2 regions of the Albidovulum salinarum genome follow, and region 2 is predicted to be linked to the other one. Evidence: riboswitches for the same ligand, from Rfam matches in the RefSeq annotation. Region 2 holds a riboswitch; the other holds the start of a gene.
The links. Region 2 has a riboswitch for cobalamin ahead of bluB (5,6-dimethylbenzimidazole synthase). Riboswitches for the same ligand answer to the same signal wherever they lie in the genome.

Region 1 (5,051 bases), on a different contig from region 2:
GGATCCGGTCAGGCGATGGCGTGGAAATGGAGAAGGCGGCTTCCATCGGCGGGATCGGTTAGTTCCCGCGCGGCGACACCGAAGACTGCGCGCAGGCGGTCAGGAGTCAGCACCTCTTCGGCGGGGCCGAGCGCCACGAGCCGGCCTTGGTGAAGAACCGCGATCCGGTCGCAGATCCGCGCCTGGTTGAGGTCATGGAGCGCGATGACGCTGGTGACCGGCAGCTCGGCCACGAGGCGCAGGATCGCGAGCTGGTGGCGGATGTCGAGATGGTTGGTCGGCTCGTCGAGGAGGAGGATATCGGGCCGCTGCGCCAGCGCGCGGGCGATGTGGAGCCGCTGCCGCTCGCCGCCCGAGAGCGTGCCCCACTGCCGCTCGGCCAGATCCAGCATCTCGACCGTGGCAAGCGCGCCGTCGACGATGCTCTCGTCGGCCTCCGACCAAGGTGCCAGCGCGTCGAGCCAGGGCGTGCGGCCCAGTTCTACCACCTGGCGGCCGGTTAGCCGCTCGGCGGTCTCGGCGGCCTGCGCCACGAAGGCTACGCGCTGCGCCACGGTGCGGCGCGGCAGGCTCGCCAGCGGCGCGCCGTCGAGCCTCACGGCGCCGGCCTCGGGCCGCGTCAGCCCGGCCAGAAGCCGCAGCAGCGTCGACTTGCCCGAGCCGTTCGGCCCGACAAGACCGAGCGTCTCGCCCGGTTTGAGGCCCAGCGTGACGCCGGAGAGGAGCCGACGGTTACGGACGGAGAAGCTCAGTTCATGTGCGTCGATCACAGCCGCCGCCCTCCCCTGACAAGGATCGCCGCGAAGGCCGGAGCGCCGACGAGCGCGGTGACGACGCCGATCGGCAGAACCTGGCCCGGAATGACCACGCGCGACAGGATGTCGGCGAGGATCAGGAACACCGCCCCCATGAAGGCCGAGGCGGGGATGAGCCGCCCGTGGCGCGGCCCGACGAGGAAGCGCGCGGCATGGGGGATGACGAGGCCGACGAAGCCGATCGCGCCGACCATCGACACCATCACCGCCGTGATCAGGGCCGAGGAGCCGATCAGCGCCGCCTGCACCCGCCGCACCGGCACGCCGAGCGAGGCGGCGGCTTCCGAGCCGAAGGCGAAGGCATCGAGCGCGCGGGTATGGAGCGCCACGATCAGGACGCCCGCCACCGCAACCGGCACCGCGAGCCAGACATCGGGCCAGCGCACGCCGCCGAGGCTTCCCATGAGCCAGAACATGATGCCGCGCGCCTGGTCGGAATTGGCCGACTTGGCGATGATGAGCGCGGTCAGCGCGTTGAAAAGCTGCGCGCCCGCGATCCCGGCCAGCACGATCTGCGCCGCGCCCGCCGCCCCCGCGCCGCCCCCCGCCGCGCGCGCGAGCAGCGCGACGATGCCGAAGGCGAGGACCGCGCCGATGAAGGCGCCGAAGGACAGGGACAGGAGGCCCGCGCCGAGCCCGGCGATCGTCACCGCCACCGCCCCAGTCGAGGCCCCGGCCGAGATGCCGAGCACGTAAGGATCGGCGAGCGCGTTGCGCAAAAGCGCCTGCAGAACCACGCCCGACACTGCGAGACCGGCACCGCAGGCCGCCGCGACGATCGCCCGCGTCAGCCGGTAGTTCCAGATGATGCCCTCGTCCACCGGATCGAGCGCGTACCCGGCGCCGAGAACCTTGTTGGCCAGCACCTGGAGGACGGTCAGAGGCGGCAGCGCCGTCTCGCCGATCACCACGCCAGCTAGAAGCGCCGCCGCGAGCCCGGCCAGCGCCAGACCGCACGCACCGATGCGGCGGCCCGCGCCGCCCGAACCCGCGACGGCGAGGCTCATTGCGCGAGCCCGTAGGACTCGAGCGCGTCGGCGAGTTCTTCAACGCCGCTCACGCTGCGGATGGTCGCGTCCATCGTCTGGGCGTCCATCACCACGATGCGGCCTTCCTTGACGGCCGTCATCTGGCTCGCCACCGGATCGGTCTTGAGGAACTCGAGCTTCTTCTCGGCGTCGTCGGCCTCGAAGCGGCGGCGGTCCATACTGGCGATGACGATCACGGTCGGGTCGGCCTTGGCCAGCGTCTCCCAGCCGACGGTCGGCCACTCCTCGTCGCTTTCCACGACGTTCCTAAGTCCGAGCTTCTCCATCATGTAGCCCGGCGCGCCCTTCTGGCCGGAGACGAAGGGATCGGCGGCGAGTTCGGTCGAGGAGAACCAGAAGAGCGCCGAGGCGTCCTTGAGGCCGAGCGCCTGTGCCTTTTCGACGGCAGCGGCCTCGCGCGCCATCAGGTCGGCGACGAGCGCCTCGCCATTCGCGGCCACGTCGAAGATCGCGGCGAGTTCGCGAATGCCCTGATGCACGCTCGCGGTCGAGAACATCGCAAGCCGGGTGCCGTCGGCGCCGGTCGAGTTGTCCTTGGCGACGCAGTCGGTGGGCAGGATGTAGGTCGGAATCGCGAGGTCGTGGAACTGCTGGCGCGTGGCAACGATGCCCTCGGGGCCGACGTGCCATTCGTATTGTACCGCGACCAGGCCCGGCTTCTTTGCGACGACGCTCTCGAAGCTCGGGTCGTTGTCGGCGAGCCGCTCGATCCCGGCGTTAAGGTCGGCGAATTCCGGCAGGACCTCGGAGAACCAGACCGAGGTGCCGGCGACCTTGGCGCCGAGGCCGAGCGAATAGAGGATCTCGGTCGCGGCCTGGCCGACGCTCACCGCCGCGCCGGGGGCGGCGTCGAAGCTGATCGTCTCGCCGCAGTTCTCGATGGTGAGCGGGTACTGGGTGGGGCCTTCCGCCGCGACGGCGGCGGTGGAGGACAGGAGCAGGGCCGTCAGGCCGGTGCGCAGGAACATGGGGTCTCCCTCGGGGTCAGGTGGCGACCGGAGGGCAACAGGGGAAGGACCCCGCGCCGCGCATCGCGACGCAAGGATGATGGCCTGCCAAGGCAGCGCCCGGCATGGGACCGCGTCCGGCACAAGTCATCGACACCCTCCCCGGGCAGCCCGCCCGGTCTGGCTACGTTCGTCGATGGCAGGTCTCCTGACTTGCGGGTCCATGCTCGCCCCACCTTCCCGGCCCGTCTTGGGGCCAGTGGTATCCGGGGGTCGCTCGCCGCCTACAGTTGCGGGTGCAGTCACGGCTTCGGCGCCCTTGCGGCTCTTCCTTACCGTGTTCCCTTTTCACCCGGCCGCGCTTGGCTTGGCCGGGACCATCGGCAGCCGTCATGCCCTTTGCTCGGTTGGGCTGTCAAGCTGGTTCCGACCGCTTCCCGCCCCGGAACGACATAGGCTGCCCGAACTTGCGCGCTCAGGTCGAACCGTCCTCATGCGGGGCGGGCGGGATCTGCGTCGTATGGGCGATCGTTGCCGGCGCCCTCCCGGCGCCGATCACCAGCACCGGGCAGCGCGCGGCGTCCAGGAGCCGTCGCAGCGCGTCGGGGCCGCGAAACGGGCCCGCCGCGAGATCCACGATCACCACGGCGGCATTGGTCCGGCCGACCCGGCGCAGGAGCGCCTCCTCGGCCTCCGCCTCCGCGCCGGCCATCGGCCCCATCGTCACGATCCCGGTCCCGAGCGCGGAGGCCAGCGTCTCGCCCAGCGCACGCGCGTCGCTCTCGCTCGCGCCAGTCGGCAGGATCGCGACGACGCTGCCGCGCCGGCGATGGACCGGACGGTGGCCGAGGAGCAGTAGGTCCCAACTCCGCGCCGCCTCCCAGAGACCACTGACAAGCTCGCCCCTGCGCCGCTCGAAGCTCCAGTGGAGCGCGCGGGCCTCGGCCACCCGCGCCAGGCGGGCGCGGAACGCCCGCGCGTCGCTGGCCACGAGAATCCGCATCTGGGCGCTGGAGGGTGCGACCATCAGCATGCCCGAGGAGGTGACGACGCGCTGGCAGTGGAGGCCGGCGACCCCGGCCGCGTCCGGTTCCTCGACCATCACACCGCCGAGATCGGCGGCGACCGCCTCGGCGATGCGTTCGGCGATGGCGATGGCGGTCTCGGCATCGGCGAAGGAGCCCGCGCCGATGAGGATGCGCCGCCGCGTCACGGTCGCCGCGCTCATGGCGCATCCCCCTCGCCGCCCCTGCCCTCCTCGCCGCGGCCGGTGCGGCCGAACCGCCGCCGCGCCTCGGCATATTCGCGCAGCCGCGCCTCGACCCGGCCGTTGACGCTGTCCTCGGGGAAAGCGCCGGTCGCATCCCGGGCGCCCGCCGCCCGCCCGGTGAGGATCGCGATGCCCTCGTCGATCGTCGCGACCGGGATCACCCGGAACCTGCCCGCGCGGGCGGCCTCGACCACATCGTCGCGCAGCATCAGGTGCTCGACGTTCGATTTCGGAATCAGCACGCCCTGCCGCCCGGTCAGCCCGCGCGTCAGGCAGGTTTCGAAGAAGCCCTCGATCTTCTCGTTGACGCCGCCGATCGCCTGCACTTCCCCGGTCTGGTTCACCGATCCCGTCACCGCGAAACCCTGTGCCACCGGAAGCTCCGAGAGTGCCGACAGGAGCGCATAGAGTTCGGCCGAGGAGGCGCTGTCGCCATCCACCCCGCCATAGCTCTGCTCGAAGACGAGGCTCGCGTGGAGCGAGAAAGGCGCGTCGAGCGCGTAGGTGGCGGCGAGGTAGCCCGCGAGGATCAGCACGCCCTTTGAGTGGAGCGGCCCGCCAAGTTCCACCTCGCGCTCGATGTCGATGAGCTTGCCCGCCCCCATCCGGCACCGCGCGGTGATCCGCGACGGCCGCCCGAAGCGGAAATCGCCGAGCCCGATGACCGACAGCCCGTTGACCTGCCCGGCCTTCGCGCCGTCGGTGTCGATCAGGATCGTGCCCCGCGTGACCGCCTCCTGCATCCGGTCCTTCACGCGCGAGGCGCGCCGGTCCTTCTCGCGGACGGCGCGGGCGACGTCCTCGGCCTCGACCCGGGCGCGCCCGGCCCCGCCGGCATAGTGGTCGGCCTCGCGCATCAGATCGGAGAGCGCGCCGAGATGCAGGGTCAGCTTCTTGCTGTCGTCGGCGATCCGGGTCGCCTCGTCGATGATCCGCGCCACGCCCGCCGCCGCGAAGGGCTTCAGCCCGT
Region 2 (5,051 bases):
CGACGGTGCCGCGAGGGAGAGCTACCGCGCCTTCGCCGGCGACGGGGTGTTCCGGCTCTCGGTCGGGCTCGAGGATGCTGAGGATCTGATCGCCGATCTCGCCCGAGTATTGTGATCCTGCGGCGTTTTTTCCGCGCTGCGGCGCGGCGGGGCCTTTATCTGCGGGGCGCGATCGGCTAAGGGGCCTCGTCCTTAACGTTAGGAGACCCCAGATGGGCTACAAGGTCGTTGTCGCCGGCGCCACGGGGAATGTGGGCCGCGAAATGCTGAACATCCTCGCCGAGCGGGAATTTCCCGTCGACGAGATCGCCGCGCTTGCCTCGCGCAGGTCGCTCGGCACCGAGGTTTCGTTCGGCGACAAGACCGTCAAGACCAAGGACATCGAGGGTTTCGACTTCACCGGCTGGGACATCGCGCTCTTTGCCATCGGTTCGGAGGCGACGAAGAAATACGCGCCGATCGCGGCCTCGCAGGGCTGCGTGGTGATCGACAACTCCTCGCTCTACCGCTACGACCCGGAAATCCCGCTCGTCGTGCCGGAGGTCAACCCGGACGCGGTGGAGATGTACAAGAACAAGAACATCATCGCGAATCCCAACTGCTCGACCGCGCAGATGGTGGTGGCGCTGAAGCCGCTGCATGACCGCGCGAAGATCAAGCGCGTCGTCGTCTCGACCTACCAGTCGGTGTCGGGTGCGGGCAAGGATGGCATCGACGAGCTCTGGGACCAGACCAAGGGCCTCTATGTGCCGGGCCAGGAAGTGGCGCCGAAGAAGTTCACCAAGCAGATCGCCTTCAACGTCATTCCCCATATCGACGTCTTCCTCGAGGACGGCCAGACCAAGGAAGAGTGGAAGATGGTCGCCGAGACCAAGAAGATCCTCGACAAGACGATCAAGGTTACCGCGACCTGCGTCCGCGTCCCGGTCTTCGTCGGTCACTCGGAATCGGTGAACATCGAGTTCGAGGAGTTTCTCGACGAGGATGAGGCGCGCGACATCCTGCGCGAGGCGCCCGGCGTCATGGTCGTCGACAAGCGCGAGCCGGGCGGCTACGTCACGCCGGTGGAATGCGTCGGCGACTACGCGACCTTCATCAGCCGGATCCGCCAGGATTCGACCATCGACAACGGATTGAATCTCTGGTGCGTCTCGGACAACCTGCGCAAGGGCGCGGCGCTGAATGCGGTTCAGATTGCCGAGACGCTCGGGAACCGCTGCCTGAAGAAGGGGTGACACATGCGACTGGCCTTGCGCACCATGATCCTGTTGGTTGCGCTGGGCCTGATCGCGGAGCGGCCGGCACAGGCGGAGACGCGGCGCGAGATCAGCGTCTTCGGCGGCATTCTCACCGACAATCCCTGGGAAGAGTTGGTCTTCACCCCGTGGAACGCCAGGTACGAAGAGCCGGGCCTCGTGGGCGTGGCGGCGGATTTCCGTCTCTTCAATCCGGTCGCAACTCGTGTCGGCGAGTTGTCGTTCTGGCTTGAGCCGCAGGTGGTCCGCCATTTCAACCTTCAGGACCACTGGGAGTTCAACCTGCCGGTCGTCGCGCGGCTCGAGACGAAGCGGCCGGTCCTTTGGGTGATCGACAGCTTCGCCTTCGGCATCGGTCCCTCCCATGCCTCCAAGGTGCCGGCGCTCGAAGAGCGGCGCGGCGACGGCGAAGCGGCTCAGAACCTGATCTACTGGCATTTCGAGCTTGCGCATGATCTCGGGCGCGAGGCGGACCGGAGCGTGTTCCTGCGCCTGCATCACCGATCGGACGGCTACGGTCTCATCGGCCCCGGCGCCTCGTCCAACGGGGTCGTCGTCGGCCTGCGCAGCGCCTTCTGAGCCGGGCCCGGCGTTCGGATCCGGCCCGGCCGGGGCATGCGTCAATTCCACTCATCCTGCCGGCAGCATTCGCGCCCGCTTTCCGGCTGACATCGCCGGGCCACCGGGTAAGGTTCGCCCCACCTTCCGGTGCCCGCCTTCGCGCGGGAGAATCGGGAATGCGGTGCAATTCCGCGACGTGCCCAGCGCTGTGAGGGGGACTGCCGGACGATGACCACTGGCCGTAGGGCCGGGAAGGGGTCCGGGCGGAATGAGCCCGAGTCAGAAGACCGGCCGGAAGGGATGGCGCGGGCCGCGCGGACGGCGGCTTGCGCGGGACCATCCAAGGGGACTCCGATGGCCGATACCAAGACCGGGCTCACGCCGCCCGACAGCTACGATGCCGCCACCCGCGAAGCGGTCTACCGCACCATCCTCAACCGCCGCGACACACGCGGCGACTTCCTGCCCGACGCGGTCGACCCGGAACGACTCAGCCGGGTGCTGATGGCGGCGCATCACGCGCCCTCGGTGGGTTTCATGCAGCCCTGGGACTTCCTCGTCCTGCGCGAGCCCGGGATTCGCGGCCGGGTGCACGACCTCTTCGCCAAGGCCAATGCCGAGGCGGCGATGATGTTCGAGGGGGACCGGCGCCAAGTTTACCGCAACCTCAAGCTCGAAGGCATCCTCGAATCGCCCCTCAACATCTGCATCACCTGCGACCGCAGCCGAGCAGGGCCGGTGGTGATCGGGCGCACCCATATCCCGATGATGGACCTCTTCTCCTCGGTCTGCGCTGTGCAGAACTTCTGGCTCGCGGCGCGGGCCGAGGGGCTGGGCGTCGGCTGGGTCTCGATCCTCGACAACGGCGCGCTAAAGCGGGTGCTCGGCCTGCCGAAGGACGTGATCCCGGTTGCCTATCTCTGCGTCGGTCATGTGCGGGGCTTCCATGCGCGGCCGGAACTCGAGGCGGCGGGCTGGCGCAAGCGACTGCCGATCACCGACCACGTCCATTACGATCGCTGGGGCAATGCGCGGGCCGACGGCGCGCTGACCGAGCGGCTCGGCGCCGATCAGGAGGCCATCGAGGCCGGCCGGTTCCTCTCAGAGCGGCTGGCCTGACGGCCGGGGCGCCGGGTCAGGATCCGCCGCCTGGTGCCTTGAGGCGCCTTGGTCCGTCACTCGGCGCCTCGGGCAACTCAAGGCGCCGCACGCCGGCGGCGGCGTCGCCAGGCGCCCTGAGCAGCGGCGCGCTTTCGGGGGACTGGCCGGCGCGGACCAGCGCGCGGTCAAGTTCATCCCGCTCCGCGCAGCCGCCGCAAAGCTCCTCGAGCCGCGCGAGATTGGCCTTGGCCGCCTCGTAGCGGCGCTGGGTGATGTAGAGTTCGCCCTGATACTGCAGCGCGCCGCGATGGCCGGGGTCGAGCCTCAGCGCCTCGGCGTAGTAGTCCTCGGCCCCGGTGTAGTCGCGCAGCCTCAGGCTCGCGAGGCCGAGCAGGGTCCAGGCGTCCGCGTCGCCCGGCCCGGTCTCGACGAGCGCACGAAGCTCGCGACGGGTGGCATCGTAATCGCGCAGCTGGAACAGGGACAGGGCGCGGGAATAGCTCGGCGGAACAACGCGCGGTGCGGCCTGACGGCGCTCATAGCGGTGATGGACGCCGTAGTCATATCCGAAGCCGTGTCCGCCGATGGCCGGTGCGGGCGGCAGGATCATGGCCAGCGCAATGCCGGCCGCGAGGAGCGCGGGGCGCGATCCATGCATGGCAAGAGCCTCCTGTCGCGACCCAGCCTACCATGACGCGCAAACACGCGCGGTCACGATGCGGGGACCGGGAACGGCTCAGAACCGCTCGGCGCGCAGCACTTCGCAGTCGGAGACGGAAACGACGCCGATATGGCGCTCGACCACCTTGAAGGCGGCGTCGAGGAGCGTGTCCACCCGCTCGGGACGGACGATGCAGACCACGGCGACCATGCCGCCCGCGAGCGAGACCTGGCCGTCGCGGCTCCATTGCCCGGAGCGGCCGGAGCCGCCGAGCACCGGCAGGATCGTGAAGCCGGTGACACCGGCCGCGACGATGGCGTCTGTCAGCCGGTGTTCGAGCGGGGCCTCGATGATTATCTCGACGCGCTTGGCCTGATGGGTCTGCATGGTCAGCCTCCGGCGAAAAGCCCGGCCACCGCGACATAGAGCGGGATGCCAAGCGAGAGGTTGAAGGGGAAGGTGACGCCGAGCGAGAGCGTCAGGTAGATCGAGGGATTGGCCTCCGGCAAGGCCACCCGCATCGCGGCCGGCACCGCGATGTAGGAGGCCGAGGCCGCCAGCGTCATCATCAGTGCCGTGCCGCCGGCCGAGAAGCCGAGCATCAGCGCCACCGGCAACGCCATCGCCGCGCCGATCATCGGCATGAGCCCGGCGAAGACGACCGCGCCGGCCGAGAGAAGCCCGCGCGACTGCTTCAGCCCGCGCCCGGCGACGAGCCCCATGTCGAGAAGGAAGAGGCAGAGCACGCCCTTGAACGGCGAGACGATGAAGCTCTCGATCTCCGCGAGGCCGCGCTCGCCGGTCACCGCGCCGATGAGGAAGGCGCCGATCAGAAGCACGATCGAGCCGTTCAACATCACCTCGCGCCAGAGCTCGGCATCCATCTTCACGCCGGAGCCGCCGCGCGCGGCGAGCCAGAGCGCCGCGACGATGGCCGGTGCCTCCATCGCGGCGGCGACGGCGACCATGTAGCCCTCGTAGTCGATGGCGCGGCTGGTCAGGATCGCGGTCGCCGAGACGAAGGTGACGATCGAGATCGAGCCGTAGTGGCCCGCCACCGCGGCGGCATCGACGCGCGACATCCGGGTCAGGCTGCGCAGGAGCGTGAAGGCCACGACCGGGATCGCGAAGCTGAGGCCGATGCCGGCGACGAGCGCGAGCGCGAGCCGCGCGTCGAGCCCGTGCGCGGCGACGCTGGCGCCGCCCTTGAAGCCGATCGCGAAGAGAAGGTAGATCGACAGCGCCTTGGCAGCAGCCTCGGGCACCGAGAGGCTGGAGCGCGCGAGCGCCGCGGCAAGGCCGAGCGCGAAGCTCAGGATGATCGGGGACAGCAGGTTTTGTCCCATGACCGAAAGAATCGCGTCCACCGTCACCCCCGCTTTGAGTTCGGGCGTAGATAGCCGGGCCGGCGGCCAAAACAAGGGGCAGGGCGCGGCCGCTTCGAAATAAAGTCCGGCCGCGCTCTTCAGCTC

Region 1: it holds a riboswitch for cobalamin, as region 2 does, so the genes downstream of both, OEZ60_RS18450 (ABC transporter substrate-binding protein) here and bluB (5,6-dimethylbenzimidazole synthase) in region 2, are expected to answer to the same signal.

Annotation. Positions count from the first base shown of each region.
Region 1 covers NZ_JAOVQO010000020.1:6,762-11,812, reverse strand. Annotated here, with positions in the region: gene OEZ60_RS18460 (ABC transporter ATP-binding protein) at 9-770, opposite strand; gene OEZ60_RS18455 (FecCD family ABC transporter permease) at 767-1,822, opposite strand; gene OEZ60_RS18450 (ABC transporter substrate-binding protein) at 1,819-2,832, opposite strand; cobalamin riboswitch at 2,993-3,208, opposite strand; gene OEZ60_RS18445 (hypothetical protein) at 3,287-4,039, opposite strand; gene OEZ60_RS18440 (Lon protease family protein) at 4,036-5,051, opposite strand, start outside.
Region 2 covers NZ_JAOVQO010000008.1:83,543-88,593, reverse strand. Annotated here, with positions in the region: gene OEZ60_RS09960 (trans-sulfuration enzyme family protein) at 1-115, shown strand, start outside; gene OEZ60_RS09955 (aspartate-semialdehyde dehydrogenase) at 213-1,235, shown strand; gene OEZ60_RS09950 (hypothetical protein) at 1,239-1,835, shown strand; cobalamin riboswitch at 1,946-2,127, shown strand; gene bluB (5,6-dimethylbenzimidazole synthase) at 2,172-2,936, shown strand; gene OEZ60_RS09940 (tetratricopeptide repeat protein) at 2,953-3,576, opposite strand; gene OEZ60_RS09935 (DUF3240 family protein) at 3,655-3,966, opposite strand; gene OEZ60_RS09930 (sodium-dependent bicarbonate transport family permease) at 3,969-4,946, opposite strand.